DNA from 4 places in the Caldanaerovirga acetigignens genome. Region 1 is predicted to be linked to each of the others. Evidence: riboswitches for the same ligand, from Rfam matches in the RefSeq annotation. Region 1 holds a riboswitch; each other region holds the start of a gene.
The links. Region 1 has a riboswitch for cobalamin ahead of BUB66_RS05310 (energy-coupling factor ABC transporter permease). Riboswitches for the same ligand answer to the same signal wherever they lie in the genome.

Region 1 (5,604 bases):
CCACTGCGTTTCGATTGAACCGCATCAAGCGAGCAAATTCAAAATCGGCGGTAGCATGCACCACCCTCTTTGCAATTTCCATTTCTTCTTCGGAAAATATTTTTCTATTAATTCTCCTTTCAATTATCGCAAAGCTCTTTTTCTCTATCGCCATCGGTTCTATCAGGTAATCCAATTTCCATCCCTCACTTCCATCTTTTCCCCATCGAGCCTATCGAAAATTATGTCCACAATTCTCTCGTCGTAACCAATGGGCCTTGTCAGCACGACTCGAATATCCGGATGGTAAAAGGCCGCCTCCCTAAGCTGCTCAGGTATGTCGTGCCTAACGTGAACCCCTTCGAACAAAAACACCGGCACCGCCCAAATTTCATCCGCTCCCAAAGAAGCAAGTTTATCTACAACATCTTTAATGGCAGGACGTTCGAATTGGACATAAGCGGCATCGATCAGCTCAAACCGCCCGTATTTTTCCGCTTTTTTTATAAACTTGTTTATCACAGGAGCGCAGTTACCTTCCCTGCTCCCGTGGGCAATTAAAAGTAAGGCCTTCATCTTAAAATTCCCTCCTTGAAGCGGCGACACTTTTCCAAAAAATGCCTTCCCAGCTCCGGGTTTGCGTAAAAATCCAGATGCAAAAAGGTCCCAAGGCAATTTTTCTTCGTAAAGCCGCATCTATAGGTCCTTTTGCTTCTTTTTTTGACGATGTAGGAAGTTTTTTCTTTTGCATTTACAACTTCGGAATAGTGAAATTCATGGCCTTTTACAACAGCACCAGCGGGGGCCAAAACCGTTTCATCAACCACCGTAGCTTCGGCGTATCCAAAACGCTTAAGTCCGTCGGTCATAACCGAATCCAACTCAAACACTCCAACCATGGGAAAACTTTTCCCTGCCCCGTCTATTATGCTCCTGCCCAGGTACATCAATCCGCCGCATTCGGCGTAAATCGGCATGCCGGCCTCGAATGCCTCCCTTACGGATTTCATCATCTCTTTATTGGAGCTTAACTTTTCAGCAAAAACTTCAGGAAAACCGCCTCCTATTATGAGCCCCGATATTCCCTCCGGAAGAAAAGGGTCCTTAAGGGGGCTGAAAAACACAAGTTCTGCCCCCAAACATTCTAGGGTCTCCAGGCTCTGCTGGTAGTAAAAGTTGAAGGCTTCGTCCATTGCAACCCCGATTTTCACCCGATCTACTCCCCGGGAGGATATATTGTCCCAGGGATATACAAAATTTTCATCACAGGAGACCATTGCGAGAAGCTGTTCCAGATCTATGTATTTTTTTATTTTTTCAAATAGCTTTTGGAATTTCCCCTCCAGGTTCCTCATTTCCCATACGGGCAAAAGCCCCAGGTGTCTTTCCGGAAGGGAAAGCTCCTCGTCGTACGGCAAGTATCCTAAAGCCGGAAGTTTCAAATCCTGCATCAGGCACCGTTTCAAGAGCAAATAGTGGCTTTCGCTATTTACCTTGTTCAGTATAACCCCTTTAACATTAAGGCCTTCGTCGAATTCCTTGTAACCCTTTACCATCGCGCTTATGCTCCTCGCCATTCCCGATGCATCCACAACCAACACCACGGGAATCCCGAGGACCTTTGCCACGTGGGCGCTGCTGGCATGGCCGGTGTCGTCAAGGCCGTCGAAAAGTCCCATGACCCCTTCTACCACCGAAACAAACCGGCCCTTTGATTTCTTTATATACAATTCCCTGAGTTTTTCTTCCCCCTGCATAAATATGTCCAGGTTGTACGATGGAGTTTTTGTTACAAATCGGTGATAAGCCGTATCTATATAATCCGGCCCCACCTTGAAGGCCGCCACTTGTCCCATTTCCGAAAAAGCTCCCATTATTCCGAGGGCCAGCGTAGTCTTGCCGGAACCGCTATGGGTTCCTGCAATCATGAACCCTTTTGCCAAGTCAATCCCCTCCGTCGCTTTCGAGCATTGAGGCAAGCTGCTTAAAATCTCTGGGGAAAGAGCCTTTAAGCAGTCCTCTCTTTTTAAGAAGATCGCCTATTTTTACCATAAAGGGCTTTTCCAGACCTGATTCTCCAATAAGTTCATCGTCGGTAAAAATTTCTAAAGGGTTTCCCTGCGCCAAGACTTTGCCGTCTTTCATTACAACTATCCAGTCTGCAAAACTAAAGGCCAGGTCTACGTCATGGGTCGATATTACGATTTGTTTTCCCAAGCGGTATAATTTTTCCATCATTTCCACCAGTTCAGCCGAAGACCTAGGGTCTAAATAGGCCGTCGGTTCGTCAAACACCAGCGCATCCGGGTTCATCGCAAGAACCGAGGCGATGGCGACCTTCTTTTTTTGTCCGTAGCTTAAAAAATGCGCCGGTCTATATTTCAGCTCATCTATTCCCATGGTTTCAAGAGCTTTGAGTACCCTATTCCTCACTTCATCTTCTTGGAGGCCGAGGTTCATCGGCCCGAAGGAGACCTCTTGAAATACGCTTCCCGCAAACATCTGGGCGTCCGGGTCCTGAAAGACCAGTCCCACCTTTTGCCTCCAGGTTTTCAAGAAAGCCTTTGTATACTCTACCTTTGAACCCTCGTAATATACAGCGCCTTTCTTGGGCTTCAAAAGACCTATAAAGTGAAACAGCAGCGTGGACTTTCCCGCGCCGTTCGGCCCTAATATGGCGACTTTTTTCCCTTTTTCAAGCCTTAAGTTTACTCCTTTTAAAGCCCAAACGCTGCCGGGATATGCGTAGTAGACATCAATCAATTCCATCCAATACTTTCCCATTTTATCCCTTTCCCCATTTTACTAGTGAGTTAATAGCCGAGAGAATCATCGCCGAAACGACTATTATCGAAGCCCACATTGCAAAAATGGTATTTTCTTTCTTATTGTCGTTTGGACGAATATCCAGGACTTTCAGCTCTCCACCGTCATATCCCCTGGCCTCCAGCGCCATCTGAAGCTTATTGGAGCCTTCCATGGCCTTTGTAAAAAGTCCCGAGACCAGAAGGCCCGTGGAGCGAAGAGAAGATTCAAAACTAATATACCCGAGCCTTGCAGCCTGGGCGCTGTAAATCATTCCCGCATAGTCGGCCAAGGTAAAAATCTGCCTGTAAGTCAAAAAAGCAAGCTCCACAAAAAGCCGGGGCACCCCCAGACCTTTTAATGCCACCACTATTTCTAGGGCTGGAGTAGTAAGGCAAAGGAAATAAAAGCACGAGACCATCGCGAGGGAGCGGCTGCAAAGCAGAGCCGCTTCCCTTGGAGAATATGAAGAGAGGAATACCACAAAAGCTCCTGGCAGCAGAAAAAGCATTGCCCCTGAAAGCAGCCCTGCGTAGCCCTTCAAGTCTATCCCCGCTATAAAAACCGCTGCAGTCGCCATTATCGCAAAGATAAAAAGGTGGACCCAGAACCCTCCAGCGAATCCCAGAACCATCATCGAAAAGGCAAAAGCCATTTTATAAAGCGGGTTTACGTCTTTTAAGCGATTGTTGTAAGCATATCTATCTAGAAACATCTTCTGCTCCCTTCAGTTTTAAATAAAAATAGATTCCGAGGACAAGTCCTAGCGTTACCTGAAATCCAAAGAGCAGTTTCTCCATGAGGTCGCTTTCGGGCTCCCATAGATTTGAAAGCCAAGGCGTATAATCCGGATTAATATTTAAGATGAGCTCCATCGCCCTGTCGTCGGAGCCCTCAAATCCGAGGTCAAGCTTAAATGACAGAAAAAGCAATGTCAAGAGGATGACCATAAGGGCAAGTAAAAGCCTCAAATGCCGTCCTTCTTTCAATTAAGACCCTCCCCTTTTATCATATTTTCCACCGCACCTTTTGCCCTCTGCTCAAGCAAATCCAGAGCAACGACCGTTACAATCCCTTCTGCTATTGCAAGGGGCACCTGGGTTACTGCGAAGATCCCGGCAAATTTCAAAAACGAAGCTAAAAAACCTCCTACCCTGTCGGGAAACGCCAGGGCCAATTGTAAGGAAGTAACGGCGTAAGTTGCAAGGTCCCCTAAAGAAGCTCCGAGAAATACCGCGATATTTCGAGAAAGGCCCGCCCTCTTCGCCGCCCTATATACCCAATAAGAAATAAAGGGACCTGCCACCGCCATAGAAAAAGAATTAGCCCCCAGGGTGCTCAGCCCGCCGTGGGCAAGGAGCAGAGCCTGGAAAAGCAGCACTATGCCGCCTATTACCGCCATCGGGAAGGGCCCGAACAATATCGCCCCTAGGCCCACACCTGTAGGATGGGAGCAGCTACCCGTAACCGATGGCAGTTTTAAGGCTGAGAGCACGAAAGCAAAAGCCCCGGCAAAACCCAGAAGCACCTTGCCCGAAGCATTAGACATGATCTTTTTTCTTATGTATGAAAGTCCAACCAGCAAAAACGGAATGTAAACAGCGTACCATAGGACGCTCCATGAAAGGGGCAAAAACCCTTCCATTATGTGCATCGCATAAGCTTCGGCATGGTAAAAGGTAAGCATAACCAAGGTCAAGAACGAAGCAGTCTTTTTCACTTTCAAAACTCCTTTCAGATTTTTTAAAATAAAAAACCTCTTAACTACGAAGTGTTAAGAGGTTATGTGTAAATCCATCCTCTATACACCCCCTATCACTCGTAGGTAAGTGTATAAAAGATACAGGCAGGTCTCCTGGCTCTGGTTCACCGCCGCCTTATGCCTTCCCGGTCACCCAGTGGCATCCTATAAGGCGGCTCCCCATCACAGTGGCGGGACCGCGCCGGATTTTCACCGGACTTCCCTCTTAGCCGGCATTTCGCCGGAACCTGTATCCCTTATATTCGATTTTCCTTACTAAAAGATATAACATTTTTCGAAAGGTTTGTCAATTTATAAAACATAAAAGTTGATGCGTCAAATGAAGATTGATATAATTTCCTTAAGAAATCCGGCCAAAAGGTGGTTTTCGTGAACAAAAAAAATTGGAAAGATGAGTCTCGGAGTTGAAGATTTTTTCTCCTTATTCAGATATGGTCCGGGAAGCCCAAGAAATGGTAGAATTGTTATCGACAAAAATAAAAGGCATTTCGAAACGCCTGCGCAAGGAAAAGGAACTTAGCTTCTACAGCGCCGAGGATTTCATCCCTACCGAAGAGTATGGGCCTGAATATGTCGAAATGGCCATTAAAGATGCGGAGTTTGTTCTTAAAACCGTTGAGGAAGCATTTAATAAAACATAAATAAAATAAGGGCAATTCTGCACAAAGGGGAGAGAAGAATGCAAATTGAAGTATATCCCACCTGCGACAGCGTAAAAAATTTGAGCGGGAAAACCGCAATAGTAATAGACGTCCTCAGGGCTACCAGCGTCATAACCACAGCTCTTTTTAACGGCGCAAAAAGGGTCATCCCAGCGCCTTCTGTGGATGACGCTTTGATTCTAGCAAGGAAATTTGAAGGTCACGTCCTCCTCGGCGGCGAGCGGGGCGCGGTTAAGATTCCCGGCTTTGACCTGGGAAATTCACCCCTGGAATACAAAAAAGAGCTGGTTTCTGGCAAAACGGTCATCCTCACTACCAGCAACGGAACGAGGGCCATAAAGGCTTCCGAAAGCGCCGAGCACGTATTCATAGGTTGTTTTCTCAACGCGTCAGCAG
Region 2 (5,604 bases), on a different contig from region 1:
ACTGCAAACGTATTTACATTCCATGGATCTTTGAGTTTTTCTATCTTATCGATTAATTCCTCGCTTGCAATTGCAAATCCTATACGCAATCCAGGTAAGGCAAAAAATTTCGTCAATGAACGCAATACTATAAAATTGGGATTTTTAATGACCTCTTTGCTCAAACTCTCATGTTCACCTATGAAATCTATGAAAGCCTCATCCAGAAGCAGGAAAGCACTCTTTTTTTTGGCTTCATATATTAGTGTTTTGATGATTTCTCTTCTTACAAGGTTCCCCGTAGGATTATTGGGATTACAGATTATTACCAACGCTCCAGAAGATATCTTCTTTATTACCGATTCCACAAAAGCGTTGTCCCACACAAATTCATTTTTCGTCATGTCCAATAGGTCCAGCTCGATCCCTCTGTTTTTTGCTGCCAGAGCATATTCGGTAAATGTAGGTGAAGGTATTATAACCTTTGAAGGCCTTAAGGTTTCAAGAACGAGATTAATGAGTTCCACGGACCCGTTCCCCGGAAGTACGTTTTCTTCGCCCACACCGTAGTAAGAGGCAGCCGCTTTTCTGAGCTCCCGCTGCTTTGGGTCGGGGTAATAAATTATGCTATCGATATTTTTCTTTATAATTTCTCTCACCGAATCGGGAAATCCAAGGGGATTTATGTTCGCACTAAAATCCAACAGGTCTTTATAACTAATACCGATTTCTCCAATAGCCTCGTAGATGTTACCGCCGTGAAATCTTGTTTCCATAAATATCACCGCCTGTTCACAAGACTTGCGGTCCTATATTTTCTATTTCCGTCCTAATTATCCTGTATTCTCCTCCGTAATGTTTCATTATGGTTCTCAACCCTTCGAAGAAGTTTTTGTCGGGGATGAAGTTTTTTTCGAAGAATATACCGACTGCCGACCCGCTGTGAGCGATGTTGAGCCCAAAAGCACCGCACTTTTTGCTCAAAGCTATCGCATCTTCCAAAAAGGGCTTATGCAATATCTCCTGGTGGGCCACAGCGCTTTTAACCATGGCCTCTCCAAGTAGTCTAAAATTCTTTTTAGCGAAAGCCTGTCTGACCAGATATAGGGCTTCCTCTACTGCCGGTTCCTTTTTTCTATTTAACTCCTCGAGGTCTTTTCTGCTGTTAAACGTTATCGTATCTACTTCCTCCTCAGGGACAATTATATAAACGTTCATCGGCGGGAGCTGCCCCAGACTTTCTCTCCAGGTTCCCCGAAGGTGGTCGAAAATCACGCATCCCTTGTACATCACGCCATCGCTCGGTTCTATAGACAAAGCTATATCCGCCACAAGGTCTGGTGATATATCTTTGTTTACAGCTTTGGCAGCAGCAAAACAAGCTGCCACAATATCGGCAGTACTTGAAGAAAGACCCTTTCCTACAGGTATTTGAGATATAATGCGCAGGCTGAAATCTGCTTTATCAAACCCCCAAAAATCCAGGAGCTTCCTTACGGCATACCAAGTTTTTCTTTGTTCTTTAGGCACTTTTTTTTGATTTGCGACAAACCCGTCTTCTTGCCTTTCGAGCAACTTAATTTGCACCGTCGTATAAAGGGCAACGGGACAGGTGATGAGAAAGTTTTTTCCATTTATCATCCCCTGTACTATTTCACCGCAGCTTGCAGGACACCGAGCTTCTCCAATCAAATTTCTCACTCCTGAACCGCCTTTATTTAATCTTTATGGGTATGCCTGAAACCATAAAATACACCTCATCAGAAGTTGCAGCTATTATCTGATTTACTTCTCCGAGCAGGTCTCTATAAAACCTCCCTAGAGGATATTCCGGCACCAACCCCAACCCCACCTCATTAGAGACTATGATAACCTTTTGTTTTAAACTTTTTGCCAATTCTAGCATATTTTCGACTTCGTCAATGTATGCTTTTCTAAAATATTCCCTCTCCTTCTCATCTTCCACATCAACACCGCAAACCCAATTGGATGTCAGCAAAGCCATGCAATCGATAAGGATAGCACTGTATTCATCATAATTTTCGTCTTCTTTTATATGTTTTAAGACCCTCGATAGAAATTTATGTTCTTCGAAAGTTTTCCATGTCGAAGGTCTCCTTTTTCTGTGAATCAAAATGCGATGTTCCATCTCCTCATCTAAGGCCTGGGCTGTTGCTATGTATATTACTCTTTCTCCTAACTCTCCTGCTTTTTTCTCTGCAAAGCGACTTTTCCCGCTGCGGGCTCCACCCGTGACGAAAATTATCTCCACTTATTTCATCTCCCGATTCAGTTTCAAAGTCTGAAGTCTTTTTTGCTCTTCCTCAGCAAAAGATACAGGAAAAACGGCCCACCGAAAAGCGCCGTAAGTATGCCTACCGGCAGCTCTGTAGGGGCTATAACTATTCTTGACACCGTATCGGCCAGCATAAGATAAAGTCCTCCTGCTAAAGCCGACATGGGATACAGTTTCCAGTGGTCAGGGCCAACCACCATCCTCATAACATGGGGTATTATAAGCCCCACGAAACCTATAACTCCGCTCACCGAAACTGCAGAAGCAGTCAAAAGCGATGCTGCGGCTAGACATACTTTTTTTAGTAATTCTATATCTACCCCTGTAAAAAAAGCCGTATTCTCACCCAATTGAAAAATATTAAGCGCTCGAAGGTTGCATATTCCGAGCAAAAAGCCTATGACCCCGTAAGGTAGATTCATGGATACTTCTTTCCACCCTTGCGATGAAAAGCTTCCCAAAAGCCAAAAATAGATTTGATGCAGCTTTTGGTCGCTAAAATACATTAAAAACGACACCAGAGCCGATATGAAGCTGCTTACCGCTATCCCCGAAAGCAAAAGAGTATTAGAATTAGCCCTTCCGGCAATACTCGCAACCATGTAAACAATTATTACAGTCATGAGAGAGCCCAAAAAGGCAAACAGGGGTATGGGCCCCAATCCCATAATACTTACCCCAGAAAATAACAAAATGGCCAGAGCTGCCCCTAAAGCCGCACCGGATGATGCGCCGATAATGTAAGGATCAGCAAGGGGATTGCGGAAAATGCCCTGATATATTACTCCCGCTGCAGAAAGTTCAGCTCCAACAAGGAAGGTCAAAATTATCCTGGGAAGCCTCAATTTTAAAATTATAACCTCATGGGATTGTGACCACATAGGATGCAATTTATTTTGCAAAACCGGAACTTTGCTAAGTATAATTTTTAAAATCTCTGAGGGAGGGACGCTGACAGCCCCTACCCCCAGCGAAAACAGACTTCCTACCAACGTTAGAATCAGCAAAAGTAGGTATATTTTTCCAACCCTTTTTTTTGCATCCATCAAATAACCCTCGTTAATCCTTAAAAATTTCCGGGTGAATGATTTTTGCAAACTGTTCAAGTCCATCCACCAATCTGGGAGTGGGCCTTTGGATTATATTTTCATCGACGTAATACACCTTTCCTTCCTTTATAGCTTTTATATTTTCCCAGCCCGGACGCTTTATTATATCCTCCTTCGTCTGATTGCTGCTTCCGTGATGGGAGAAAATTATTATGTCCGGATTTTTTTCTATGATCATCTCTTGACTGTATTCAGGATACGACTTTGCCGCGTCGGATGCAACATTGATACCTCCCGCATTTTCTATAAGATCATGGACGAAGGTGCCGGGTCCTGCTGACGTGATAGGTGACGGCCATAGTTCGTAAAATACTTTCGGCCTTTTGTCCTCAGGTATTGAAGAAACTTTTTCTTCGATGGATTCAACCCTTGATTTCAGATTGGCCACAAGCTCTTCAGCCTGCTTTTCTCTATTTGTAACCTTTCCAACTAACAACAATGCGTCTAAGACCTCATCTATATTTTTCGGATTTAACACCAAGATGGGAATTTGCAATTCTTCCAGCTTTCTCACCGGTTGCTCGTGCATGCTCGTTGCTAAAACTAAATCTGGTTTTAAAGTCAAAACCTTTTCCATATTGGGATCTGCAAACCCGCCAATTTTTTCCTTCTGCTTTGCTTCCTCAGGGTAATCGCAATAATCGGTGACTCCAACAACTTTATCGCCAAGTCCCAGGGCAAATAGGATCTCGGTGTTGCTGGGAGCAAGAGATATTATGCGCTCGGGTTCTTTCTCGATTACTACCTCTCTTCCCATCTGGTCCTTTACCGTCAACGGATATGCACTGTTGGAGTTTTCTTTGGTATCGGTTTTGGAATTCGACTTGCAAGATGCCAAAGTTATGGCAATTGCTACTGTAAGGATGACAACAAGCATTTTGTAAAAGGTGAATTTGCTTTTCACATTATTACCCCCCACATTTTAATTTGCCTTTAAAAAATAATCCCGGCCTTTCAGAGCCGAGAAACATTCTTCTAAAACAGTACTCCCCCTTTCCTCCGAAGGCTTCGTACTAGAAAACCAACAGGCAGGTCTCCTGGCTTCCGGTTCATCTTCCCTGCGCCTTCCCAGGATTTTTCATCCCAGTGGCCTAGCAGTTCATCACCGGTTACAGTGGCGGGGCCGCTCAGGAATTTCACCTGATTCCCTTTTAAACCCAAAGGGTACCTGATGGCAGTTATTCATTTTCCCTAAATTATTATACTTCAAAAACAGATACTCTCCAAGTTATTTAATTTCCTCTAAAACTTTATTTAGCATTTCCTTTATTTCAGCGGGGTTTTCCATTTCTAAAGCTTTATTTGCAATTTCCCTTGCCTGATCATAGGTTAGGGATCTAATTACCTTTTTGACCTGCGAAATGGAAGTGGCGCTCATAGAAAATTCGTCAAGACCCATCCCCAGAAGTATTGGGGCAGCAAGGGGATCGCCAGCCATTTCCCCGCACATACCTGTCCACTTTCCAGCCCTGTGGGAGGCGTCGATTACGTTCTTTATCAACCTCAACACCGCTGGATGGAAGGGCTCATACAGGTTTGCGATTTTCTCGTTCATCCTGTCTACCGCCAGTGTATACTGGATGAGGTCATTGGTGCCAATGCTGAAGAAATCAACTTCCTTTGCGAGGATGTCGGCAGTTACCGCAGCCGATGGAATTTCCACCATTATACCTACTTCCAAGTTTTCGTCAAAAGGTATTCCCTCATGCCTTAATTCGGCCTTCGCCTCTTCTAAAATTTCATTAGCTTTTCTCAATTCCGACAGGCTAGAAATCATCGGGTACATTATTTTAATTTTCCCGTAGTGGCTTGCTCTCAGGATAGCTCGCAATTGCACTTTGAATAACTGAGGATTATCCAGGCACATTCTTATAGCTCTCCACCCTAAAAACGGGTTAAGTTCTTCGGGCATTTCAAGGAAAGGCAGCTTTTTATCCCCACCGATGTCCAGAGTTCTAATTATCACAGGCCTTGGATACATTGCTTCTGCTACCTCTTTGTAAGCCCGGAACTGCTCTTCCTCATCGGGGAGGGTTTCCCTGTCCATATAAAGAAATTCAGTCCGATAAAGACCTATGCCTTCGGCGCCGTGCTCAAGCGCCCCTTTCACATCTTTTGGCGTCCCGATATTGGCAGCCAATTCCACACGCCTTTTGCCGTCTTTCGTTTCAGCGGGAAGATCTTTCAATTTTTTCAATTCTTCCTTATACCTTTGATACT
Region 3 (5,604 bases), on a different contig from region 1:
AGTGCTTTATCCTGACTTTGACGGCCTTCGGAAACTTTTTTAGTATTTCTTTCGTCAAAGGAGATTCCTCCACCCCTTCTTCGACGTATATGTGAGAAAAACTTCTAACAAAGCATTTTTTTAATCCTTTCAAAATAAACCTTCCCCTCGCTTTTTGAATTCACTTTTATGTTTAAAAATTCATAAAGCTCCCATGGTAGACCTTCGTTTTTTGAGAGATAATACTGAATTAAATTCTTCAGTTGATGAGTCATCGTAAAAGTGAGTCTGAGGTTTTCCGCAAGTTTGTCAATTATCTTTTCTTCGTTTTCAGATAACCCCCTTGGCATAAAACGGTGAATCGACTCTAAAGATGAAATGAAACCCTCTATCAAAGGCAGGTTTTCTCCAATAATATCCAATACGAAAGACGGCTCTACTGCTCTTTCCAAATAATCAGAAACAACTTTGATACAGTGGACGCCATGAGGAGGCAGGAAAAATGATGCAGCCTCAAAGAATCCAGCACCTTCCATGTCAACTATGTCGCCTTCAATAAGTTCTGCAGGATAATCTCCCTTAACCACTGGAAAATCAAAAGTTTCCAAAACCCCTTCCTTCATATTATGTTTTACGAGTATATCAGGATAAAATACTCTCTTTGTATCGTTATAGATTATTTTGTGACAAAGGATAGCTTCGCCCTTTTTAAGATTATCATTTTTTGCACCGGCGATGCCTATATTAAGCGCGATGTCTTTGCTCCTAGCTTTAAACTCGGTTAATAAAAAGGAAGTGGCACAAGCGGAGGCAATAGCCCCCGGACCGCTTTCCACCAGAGCCATTTCCTTTCCGGCAAAAACCTGGAAACGGCTATTTTTTAAAACCTTCTTCAGCCCAAAATATTCAATAATGGGCTTTGCCTCTACGTGATATGCAGTTACTATGAATAACACGGTTTTTCACCTTTTTTACTATTGGTTATGGTATAATCAATATATAATTTACCATATCTCAGCCTTTAAGAAAACTCAAGAGTTTTCGAAAGGAGCTTTTTATGGTAAAACAACCAAAAATCCAACTCTTCGACTTCATCATGTCCATATCGGAGACTATAGACCTCATAAGCCCCCTAGTAGCCAATCATCACTTTAAGGTGGCATATATCGCATATATGATAGGCTACGAATTAAATCTTCCTCCTGAAAACTTAAACGACCTGATAATTGCAGGAGCATTGCACGATATAGGGGCCCTTTCCTTTAAGGAACGTATAGACGCTCTTCAGTTTGAACTGGAAAATCCCTATAAACACGCTGAGTTGAGCTACCAGCTTTTAAAAACTTACCTGCCTTTTTCCAAGATTGCCGAGCTGGTAAGATTTCATCACGTCCCATGGAACTATGGAGAAGGCGCAGAATTTAGCGGAAAAGCAGTACCTCTGGGCAGCCACATACTCCACCTTGCTGACCGCATAGCGGTGCTCACGGGAAGCAGCCAAATGGACATTTTGAGAAGGTCAAAGGAAATAGTAAGGAGGGTTGAAAGCCAGTCCAATCGACTGTTTTTGCCTGAGCTTGTAGAAGCCTTTAAAAACGTGGCTGTCAAGGAGAGCTTTTGGCTGGAAGTGACCTCACCCTTTTTAAGCTCTGTTCTAAAGAGTAGAGTTACACTGCCTGTAATCGAACTCCAACTTGAAACCCTGTTAGATGTGGCAAAATTGTTTTCCCATATAATAGACTTCAGAAGCCGCTTTACCGCTACACATTCCAGCGGTGTTGCGGCAACTGCCGAATACTTAGCAAAACTTTGCGGTTTTTCCGGAAGGGAATGCTTAATGATGAGTATAGCGGGGTACTTACACGACCTTGGAAAGTTAGCGGTGCCTGTAGAAATTCTAGAAAAAAATGGAAGTCTCACTAAAAAAGAGTTTGATATCGTAAAATCCCATCCTTTTTTTACATATCGCATCTTAGAACCGCTAAAAGGCTTAGAAGAAATAACGGCATGGGCTTCCTTTCATCACGAAAAGCTGGACGGCAGCGGCTATCCCTTCCATTACAAGGCTTACGACCTGCCCCTGGGCTCCCGAATAATGTCAGTTGCCGATGTATTTTGCGCTATCACCGAGGACAGACCTTACAGAAAGGGAATGACCAAAGGGCAGGCCGTAAAAGTGCTTGAGGAAATGGTAAAGAATTCCGCACTTGATTTTTATGTCGTAGATGTTTTGAAATCCAGCTTTGAGGAAGTAAATAGGGTAAGAAAAAGAGCAGAAAAGGCCGCCGCTGAAGAATACAGGAGTTTTTACGAAAATTTGACTTATTAGTTTAATTATATTTCCTCTTTTGAAACACCTGCTTCCTCAAAAGTCGCCATTTCCTTTATTATCTTTGCTGCCGCCTCTACAAGATTCATGGCAAGTACTGCGCCAGTACCTTCACCCAATCTCATTCTCATGAAGATCATGGGTTTGAGCCCCAAAAGTTCTAGCATTACTTTGTGACCTGGTTCTTCAGATACGTGAGACGCTATCATAAAGTTTATTGAACGGGGATCTATCTTAGAAGCAATAAGGGCACCGGCAGTCGATATAAGACCGTCTATGATGACAGGTACTCTGCGCGAGGCCGCTCCCAAAATTACCCCTGCAATGCCTGCGATTTCCAGGCCCCCTACTTTTGCAAGGACCCCTATTGGGTCTTCAGGGTCGGGTTTATTTACCTCTAGAGCTTTTCTTATTGCGTTTAATTTTTTCTGCAGGCGAAGGTCATCTATCCCGGTTCCGCGGCCGACTATTTCTTCAAGGGGCTTACCTGAAAATGCAGCAAGTATTGCACTGCTAGGCGTGGTGTTTCCTATTCCCATATCTCCCGTGGCAATAAGGTCGGAGCCTTTATCTATGCTTTCCCAAGCGGTGACAACTCCTACTTCGATGGCTTTTATCGCTTCTTCTCTGCTCATGGCAGGACCTTTTGCAATGTTATCTGTGCCTTTTTTTACCTTTCTTACAAGCAGGCCTGGATGGTCCACATCTGAAGCTACTCCTATGTCAACACAAATTATCTCGGCTCCTTCGTGGCGCGCGAGTACGTTTATGGCAGCCCCTCCAGAAAGGAAGTTCACCACCATTTGGGGGGTTACCTCTTTTGGATATGCACTGACCCCTTCATCCGCAACGCCATGGTCACCCGCCATTATAATCACGGTCTTTTTTCTGAAATCATTAAACACCTTACCGCTTATCCCAGCTAATTTTACTGCCAGGTCTTCCAGGGCTCCCAGGCTCCCTTTAGGTTTTGTCAAGTTGTCCAGCCTTTCCCTCGCCCTTTGCATGGCCGTATTATCCAGTTCCCCTATACTTTTTAATGCTCTTTCCAAGATTTCCATAAACATCCTCCTTTTTCCTTAATTTTTTTGTAAAATAAAAAGTCCCTAACTGTAATAAATTACAGCTAGGGACTTTACCATCATCCCTTAGCAAACCTTCCGGGCAGGTCTTCTGGCTTCGGTTCATCTCCCCTTGCGCCTTCCCGGTTTCCCAGTGGCATTTTGCAAGGGGAATCCCCGTCACAGCGGCGGGTCCGCTCAGGATTTTCACCTGATTCCCTATTCTCCCCATCTCGGGGCACCCGAAAGGTTACGGTATTCACAATTTTAACACATTATAATAATTCTCTATTCTTTCCAAAATTCCTTCCATGACATATTAGATTTTTTAAATTCATCAAGTAAAAGAAGGAGTGCAATTAACCATTAGCGAATTAATTGACATGGAGCTTCCTGCTCGTCTTGTTGCTCTAAAGCAAGTCTTAAATAAGTTTCATTTCCCCTTCACTATAATTAAAAAGGAGTTGAAGAAAGGTATGGCTCCAGAAATGAACTCAATTGTAAGCTCCACAATTTTGTCATTGAAAAGTCTTTCGGTATACAGGAGACTCCTGGAAGACCCCTTGATAAAGAAATTCGAAAACCTATTAAAAGCTGCGAAGTCCGGCGATCCTTTGCTTTCCGCTGAAGCTTACTGCGACCTATTATACGGACTTTTGGCTAAAAGCGAAAGGGCTCTTGGTGTTGGAAATTCTTTTCAGAACCTAATACTCGACCTCATGCTTGAAGATGAAAATCCTTTCAGTTTGAGCTCTGAAAGGGCAGGAAAAGATACTGCAGATCACCTTAAAAAACTCGTCAAAACTGATTTAAAGCTCCTTAAGTCCGTCTTTGAATTTAATTTTGAAGTCATTTTGAGCTTCATCAAAGCAAAGCTAGGGCTTGACTTACCTTCTATCCCTATCAACCGCGAACCAAAGGGAAATAAGTTCCCATATCCAGAATATTACTACAGGGAAAAATATAACTTGAAGCAAAAGCTGGAAACTTCAACGGGGTGGGAAAACTTTGTAGATGATTTGGCAGAATTTTATAAAAAAGTGGGGTGTGGGATTTTCGGCAAATACTGGGCCTTCCGAGTCAAGGAGAAAGACGGAAAATTGGACCTGATAGGGATAGCAGAACCCGATCCCATAAGGATTCATGATATAATAGGCTATGAAGAACAAAAAATGGAAGTCTTGAGGAACACTGAACAATTCGTTAAGGGCTTCAAGGCCAACAATGTGCTCCTTTACGGCGACCGAGGGACCGGTAAGTCCTCGACTGTAAAGGCAATGCTCCATGAATTCGGCGAAAGGGGCCTTCGAATAGTTGAGGTCTTAAAATATCAGTTGACATGCCTTCCCCAAATAATATCTCTACTGAGAACCAGACCCCAGCGCTTTATAGTTTTTATAGACGACCTATCCTTCGAAGAGCATGAAACGGAATACAAATACTTAAAGGCTATCTTAGAGGGCAGTCTGGAAAAGACTCCTGAAAACTTATTGATCTATGCCACCTCCAACAGGAGGCACATCGTCAAAGAATTTACAAAAGACCGCACTGATGAGCTTAAGCCCAAGGATACTGTACAAGAGAAACTCTCTCTCTCCGATCGTTTCGGAATAACCGTGGTGTTCCCCTCTCCCGATCAGGAAGCTTACCTTGAAATAGTAGAGGGAATAGCGAAGAAAAGAGGAATAAATTTGGATGGAGAAACCTTGAGAAAATTGGCGTTAAGATGGGAATTGTGGAACAATCAACGTTCCGGGAGGACTGCAAGGCAGTTTATAGACGATTTAGAAGGAAGGTTAGCAAGCGGAAAATTATTAAATCAACAGGATTATTAAACAAAAGGAGTTGGTAAAAATTTGGATCAAGGAATTCTCTCAGTCATACTCTTCCTTGATGAACATGCCATAAAAATTGGCGTGATCATCCTAACCATTGGCATTTTAACCCCTTTTGTCAGCGGAAAAATAACGTTGAGGGACATGGAAAATTTATTAAGAAGTCCGGTAGCTATATTAGCTATACTCGCTGGCACCCTAACGGTAACCTTGTCCGGGAAAGGGCTGGGATTCATCAGCGATAACCCTTCCGTAGTAGCAGGAATAGTTCTAGGATCAGTGATAGGAGTTGCATTTTTCAAAGGTGTCCCCATTGGCCCCATGACGGCGGCAGGAATAGTTGCGGTAATTTTGAGCCTGATGAAGCGGTAAGAGACGTTGAATAATGTTTAAACCGCAA
Region 4 (5,604 bases), on a different contig from region 1:
CGATTGTTGTAACTCCAAGTGCTGTCTGGCATGTTGGAATATTTTTCTCGGTGCTCACGGCATAGGGGACGCCATCAAGCCCGCAGGCGGAAAGCTCATCTTTGATTCCCCTAAGAAGACCTTCTCCCGTGGGGGACGGTTCGCACGAAATGGTAGCCGTCAATGTCAGAGGCTTTGCACCTATCGCAAAAAGTTCCATCAAGGTCACCCGACATGTAAATCTTCCGGTGATGTAAGGGGAAACCTTCACAAGGTCATGTTCCTTTTCCCCTATACCTCCGGCTGAGTCGCAAGCCACCGCAAGAAAATTTCCCCCGACAATCCTTATCAGCACCACATCTCTATTCGGCAAAGCTTCATTTTTTATCCACATAACTTTCCCCCTTTGTCCTTCTTATAAGCGAATAAACGAGGGCGGCCAGCGACAGATTTAAAGCCGATGCCACCGTGAGCGGGACTACAATTGCCGTAAAAAAGCCACTGCCAAAACCGGGAAAGAGCAGCAGGCTCGCCGGCGCTAATACGCCGTTTAGCAGTGTTGTCGTTATTATCGCCAAAGTTAAATTCCTTTTACCTATAATGGCAAATACCGCTGCAAAAAATGCCATTTCGATAGCTATTAGAAGGTGGATCGGGGCCGAGAGAGGAAAGCCTGCATTCATGCTGGTGAAGATGTGCCCTAATGAAGAGGTGAGGGCGCCGTAAGAGGGGCCCAGAAACAATGCTGCCATGTACCCCGGGGCTGAATCAAAGGCCACGGTTCCCGTTGGGCTTGGCAATTTTATGCCTGCACCTATGAAGCTCAGGGCTACAAAAATGGCACTAAGGGTGAGAGCTCTTGTCTTTTGGTTTACCATAAGGCTAATACCTCCTGCTTAAAAATTATTATAATAAACGAAAAAAGCCCACAGTCTAATTGCAAATTAGACCGTGGACTTTGCCATCATCCCCGGACATCTACCTTCCAAGGCAGGTCTCCTGGCTCCGGTTCATCGCCGCCTTAAGCCTTCCCAGTTTCCCAGTGGCCTTTTTAAGGGGCTTCCCGTTACAGTGGCGGGTCCGCGCCGGACTTTCACCGGACTTCCCTATTCTCCCCAAAAGGGGCACCTTGAAGGCGCATATTTCTAGTTTCACAACAATTATAAATCTTGCGAAGGTAACTTGTCAAGTATTATATTCCGGGGCCAAAAACCCTTCCCATCGTGCCAAAACCGTGGCAGAAACCGGGTCCCATTCCAAACCCGAGTCCCCAAAATCCTCTAAGCTGCGAAAGCTGTTCTTCAGTAAGAAGGCCTTTAATTTTTTCGTAATATTCCCATTTCAGGTCAAACATTTTATTTCTGAGGTCGCTTAATTCCTTTAGCTTCTCGTCGATGGCTTTCTGGTCGGGGTTTTTTGATAAGTATAGGTCATGCAGCTCAAGTCTGATTTTTGCCATGTCACTCCTAAATTGAGTCATTTTTTGGAAGAATTCTGCCTGTATATCCCTGAGTTTGCTGTACTGTTCATCAGTCAAATTGAGCTTAGATTGCAGTCCAAAATTACTGCCTGAGCTTGGAAAAACACCAGGCACTGCCGCTATGGCCACTGCAGCGGTTCCCAGTATCAATACCGCTGCTATTCCAAAGGCCAGGATTTTCTTTGTCATGTTATCCCTCCCTTAATAGGTTAAATGCCTTTCAAAGTCTATTATAGCCTTAAAATGTGAGGGATTTTTGAGGAGAAAATGAAGAAATTCTGATTGTGCAAAAATAAATAATCTGGGGCAAAAAATTTTTGCAGTGATCATAATAGATATGGCTTTGAAATTGGTAATTCTGTAATGGCATGAGTTTTGCTTTTATAGGTTGTGGGAAAAATAAGAGGGGAGGGTTTTTACAATGAGACGAATGAGGACCATAATAATGGGAGCTGCGGGAAGAGACTTTCATGTTTTTAACGCTTATTTTAGAGACAACGATTTATATGAAGTCGTGGCCTTCACGGCAACCCAGATACCAAATATTGAAGAAAGAAAATATCCTCCTATACTTGCAGGAAATCTTTACCCCAATGGCATACCTATTTACCCCGAAAGCGAACTAGAAACGCTAATAAGAGAACAAAAAGTCGACCAGGTTGTCTTTGCATACAGCGATGTTTCTCATGAAGAAGTGATGCACAAGGCATCGAGGGTTCTAAGCTCAGGTGCTGATTTCAGACTCATGGGTCCGAAGAGCACCATGATAAAGTCAACAAAACCTGTGGTTTCTGTGGGTGCTGTAAGGACGGGAGTTGGAAAAAGTCAGACCACCAGAAGGGTTTGCGAAATTTTGAAGGACATGGGTAAAAAAGTTGTGGCAATAAGGCATCCTATGCCATACGGGGACCTGTCGAAACAGATATGCCAGAGGTTCGCGACTTATGAAGACCTGGACCGACATAAATGTACAATCGAAGAAAGAGAAGAATATGAGCCTCACATCGATATGGGAATAGTGGTGTATGCAGGGGTGGACTACGGAGTGATCCTAAAAGAGGCTGAAAAGGAAGCCGATGTGATAGTATGGGACGGCGGAAACAACGACTTCCCATTTTACCATACCGATATGCATATCGTGCTGGTTGACCCGCACAGGCCGGGTCATGAGGTAAAATACCACCCGGGTGAGACCAACCTTAGAATGGCGGATGTGGTGGTGATAAACAAGATTGATACCGCTTCTCCAGAAGGGATCGATGCTGTGCGAAGAAGCATCGAAGAGGTTAACCCTAAGGCCCAGGTGGTAGAAGCTGCATCGCCCATATTTGTCGACGACCCGGCTAAGATAAAGGGCAGGAAGGTACTTGTAGTTGAAGATGGACCTACGCTCACACATGGCGAAATGACTTATGGTGCAGGATATGTGGCAGCCAAAAAGTTCGGTGCTTCTTGCATAATCGACCCGAGGCCGTACGCCGTGGGTAGTATAAAGGAAACTTACGCCAAATACACCCACCTTTCTGTAATCCTACCTGCCATGGGCTACGGTGAGACTCAGATTAAAGAGCTTGAGGAAACCATCAACAGGACTGAATGCGATGCAGTAGTGGTGGGTACACCTATTGACTTGGGGAGGATTATGAAAATTGACAAACCTGCGGTGAGGGTTAGGTACAGGCTACAAGAAATAGGCTCCCCGACATTGGAAGATGTACTTCAGAAGTTCAGATAATAAAAAAGGGCTGTTCTCTGCGGACAGCCCTTTTTGGCAAATTAAAATCGAGTTAACTGAAGAGCTCCTTGTCGATGCCGAACTTTCTCAGGCGATACTGAAGGGCTTGCCTTTTGATACCTAACAGTTGGGCAGCTTTTGTTATGTTTCCATTGGTGCTTTTTAGAGCATTTATTATAAGTTCCCTTTCATATTCATCCACCCGGGATTTAACAGTAGAAGATCGTCCGGCCCTATGTTCAACGTAGTTTTTGAAACTTCCAAAGCTCAAATATTTAAGGTCCGAAAGGGAAATATATCCTTCGTCTACATAATTCATGACGCCCTCTATAACGTGTTCTAACTCTCTTACGTTACCAGGCCAGGAATATTCTTTAAAAAGGTTTAGCACCTGACGATCTATGCCCTTTACGTTCTTTTTGAATTTTTGGTTGTATTTTTCGATAAAATGTATAACCAGATCCTCGATGTCTTCCAGCCGGTCCCTGAGTGGGGGAATTTCGACATAAATGACGCTCAGCCGGTAAAAAAGGTCATTTCTCAATCGGCCACTTTTAATCAATTCGACAGGGTGTTCGTTAGTTGTGGCTATTATCCTTACATCTACGGGGATATCACAAGTTGCCCCTATACGCCGCACGACCCCTTCCTGGAGCACCCTCAGCAGCTTGCTTTGCAGAGAAAGTCCCATGCAGTTGATTTCATCGAGGAGAAGCGTGCCTCCGTCGGCCTGCTCGAAAAGACCAGGTCTATCTTCGGCGCCGGTAAAGCTGCCTTTGGTGGTACCAAAGAGCAACGACTCTAGCAAAGTTTCGGGGAGAGCTGCGCAGTTTTGGGCGATGAAAGGTTTGTTACGGCGGGGGCTTTCAGAATGGATGCTCTGGGCGAAAAGTTCCTTGCCGGTTCCGGTCTCACCGTAGATCAGCACCGAAGAAGTGGTGCCGGCGACTTTTTTAAGAAGACACACAAGTTCCCGGATTTTTTGGCTCTTCCCTATTATACTGTCGAAAGTGTATCTCAAGCCGATGTTGACTGTGCGAATTTTTCTTCCTATGAGTTTCTGCTGTAGTTCCAGTACCTTCTGGGAAAGTTCATATAATTCCGATACATCTCTGGAAATCTCCAGGGCCCCTAGCACTTGGCCGTCTTCAACTATAGGGATGGTGGAATTTACAGTTCTTATCTCTTTCCCCTTATAGTTCAGATAAGCTTGATACCTGTTAAATATGGGCTTTGCACTTTTTATAACCTGATAAATTGTGCTCTCCTCAGGGGTAAGCGATGGAAAGACCTCGAGGAGCTTCTTGCCTATTACGCTGTTGGACTCCAGCCCTTCGATACGACTTAGCGTCTTGTTGTAAAAAAGTATGTTATAATCCCTATCGACGATGATGATGCCTTCGTCTAATGCGTTAAAAATTTTATTTACCGTTTCATAAGAGAGAATTTTTTTAAGGCGCTCCTCTTGCTTTTCCATTTCCATCACCCAATTATTGTTTTTCTACACGGGTCTTGATATTCCTGCAGGGAATTTTAAAAGAGGCGTCGAAATTGTTAAAGTCGGTTTCGATAGATTTCTAGTTAGCAGGAGGGTGTTATGTTGGAAAAAGAATTTATTTTAAATTTAGCTTTACAACTGACTAGAATAAAAAGCGTGGTTGAAAGCGAAGGTGAAATCGAAATAGCAAGGTGGATTTACGATTTTTTCAAAACGCTGGATTACTACAAAGAACACCCTAATTACCTTTTGCTTTCTGACCTAAAAGGTGACGTTTTGAACAGGAAAAACGTTTTAGCCTTGTTGAAGGGGCAAAAGGGAAATTCAAGGAAAACCGTTGTTTTAATAGGACATATAGACACCGTGGGTATAGAAGATTATGGAAATATAAAAGAATATGCTACTTACCCGGAAAAGCTAAAAGACATCTTACGAACTAAAGAGCTCGACGAAGATACGTCAAAAGACTTGGAAAGCGGCGAGTGGCTGTTCGGCCGGGGAATATTCGATATGAAATCCGGCGTTGCTATTAACATGGCTTTACTAAAACATCTTTCAGAAAAAGTAAGCGAGATGCAGGGGAATATTCTTTTCCTTGCAGTGCCGGACGAAGAGGGAAATTCCAAAGGTATGCTTTCAGCGACAGAAGACCTGGTGCGCCTTGCAGAAACTTACAATTTAGAATACGTAGCGGCTATAGATACCGATTATATGGCCCCCCGTTTTCCCGGCGATGATAAGAAATACATCTATATAGGGACGGTAGGGAAGATACTTTCCTGCTTTTACATCTACGGCAAGGAGACCCACGTGGGGCAAGCTTTCGAGGGTTTGGACGCAAACCTCCTGGCTTCGGAAATTTTAAAGGAGGTGGATCTAGCTTTTGACCTGTGCGATTTGGTAGAGGGCGAG

Region 2: it holds a riboswitch for cobalamin, as region 1 does, so the genes downstream of both, BUB66_RS10335 (ABC transporter substrate-binding protein) here and BUB66_RS05310 (energy-coupling factor ABC transporter permease) in region 1, are expected to answer to the same signal.
Region 3: it holds a riboswitch for cobalamin, as region 1 does, so the genes downstream of both, cobT (nicotinate-nucleotide--dimethylbenzimidazole phosphoribosyltransferase) here and BUB66_RS05310 (energy-coupling factor ABC transporter permease) in region 1, are expected to answer to the same signal.
Region 4: it holds a riboswitch for cobalamin, as region 1 does, so the genes downstream of both, BUB66_RS08030 (ECF transporter S component) here and BUB66_RS05310 (energy-coupling factor ABC transporter permease) in region 1, are expected to answer to the same signal.

The regions. Positions count from the first base shown of each region.
Region 1 is NZ_FRCR01000005.1:103,624-109,227, forward strand. It holds gene BUB66_RS05280 (precorrin-8X methylmutase) at 1-175, opposite strand, end outside; gene BUB66_RS05285 (sirohydrochlorin chelatase) at 163-555, opposite strand; gene BUB66_RS05290 (cobyrinic acid a,c-diamide synthase CobB) at 552-1,922, opposite strand; gene BUB66_RS05295 (energy-coupling factor ABC transporter ATP-binding protein) at 1,924-2,748, opposite strand; gene cbiQ (cobalt ECF transporter T component CbiQ) at 2,765-3,499, opposite strand; gene BUB66_RS05305 (energy-coupling factor ABC transporter substrate-binding protein) at 3,486-3,773, opposite strand; gene BUB66_RS05310 (energy-coupling factor ABC transporter permease) at 3,770-4,471, opposite strand; cobalamin riboswitch at 4,613-4,792, opposite strand; gene BUB66_RS11895 (hypothetical protein) at 4,999-5,187, shown strand; gene BUB66_RS05320 (2-phosphosulfolactate phosphatase) at 5,226-5,604, shown strand, end outside.
Region 2 is NZ_FRCR01000016.1:8,567-14,170, reverse strand. It holds gene cobD (threonine-phosphate decarboxylase CobD) at 1-755, opposite strand, end outside; gene BUB66_RS10350 (GHMP family kinase ATP-binding protein) at 772-1,680, opposite strand; gene cobU (bifunctional adenosylcobinamide kinase/adenosylcobinamide-phosphate guanylyltransferase) at 1,694-2,251, opposite strand; gene BUB66_RS10340 (FecCD family ABC transporter permease) at 2,275-3,321, opposite strand; gene BUB66_RS10335 (ABC transporter substrate-binding protein) at 3,335-4,288, opposite strand; cobalamin riboswitch at 4,395-4,571, opposite strand; gene ptsP (phosphoenolpyruvate--protein phosphotransferase) at 4,613-5,604, opposite strand, start outside.
Region 3 is NZ_FRCR01000007.1:21,746-27,349, forward strand. It holds gene BUB66_RS06550 (SPL family radical SAM protein) at 1-133, opposite strand, end outside; gene BUB66_RS06555 (5'-methylthioadenosine/S-adenosylhomocysteine nucleosidase family protein) at 105-935, opposite strand; gene BUB66_RS06560 (HD-GYP domain-containing protein) at 1,037-2,308, shown strand; gene cobT (nicotinate-nucleotide--dimethylbenzimidazole phosphoribosyltransferase) at 2,314-3,369, opposite strand; cobalamin riboswitch at 3,455-3,630, opposite strand; gene BUB66_RS06570 (ATP-binding protein) at 3,858-5,204, shown strand; gene BUB66_RS06575 (DUF441 domain-containing protein) at 5,226-5,576, shown strand; gene BUB66_RS06580 (hypothetical protein) at 5,590-5,604, shown strand, end outside.
Region 4 is NZ_FRCR01000009.1:40,595-46,198, reverse strand. It holds gene BUB66_RS08035 (AIR synthase related protein) at 1-373, opposite strand, end outside; gene BUB66_RS08030 (ECF transporter S component) at 357-857, opposite strand; cobalamin riboswitch at 952-1,126, opposite strand; gene BUB66_RS08025 (Spy/CpxP family protein refolding chaperone) at 1,172-1,648, opposite strand; gene BUB66_RS08020 (cyclic 2,3-diphosphoglycerate synthase) at 1,881-3,194, shown strand; gene BUB66_RS08015 (sigma-54 interaction domain-containing protein) at 3,247-4,677, opposite strand; gene BUB66_RS08010 (M20/M25/M40 family metallo-hydrolase) at 4,792-5,604, shown strand, end outside.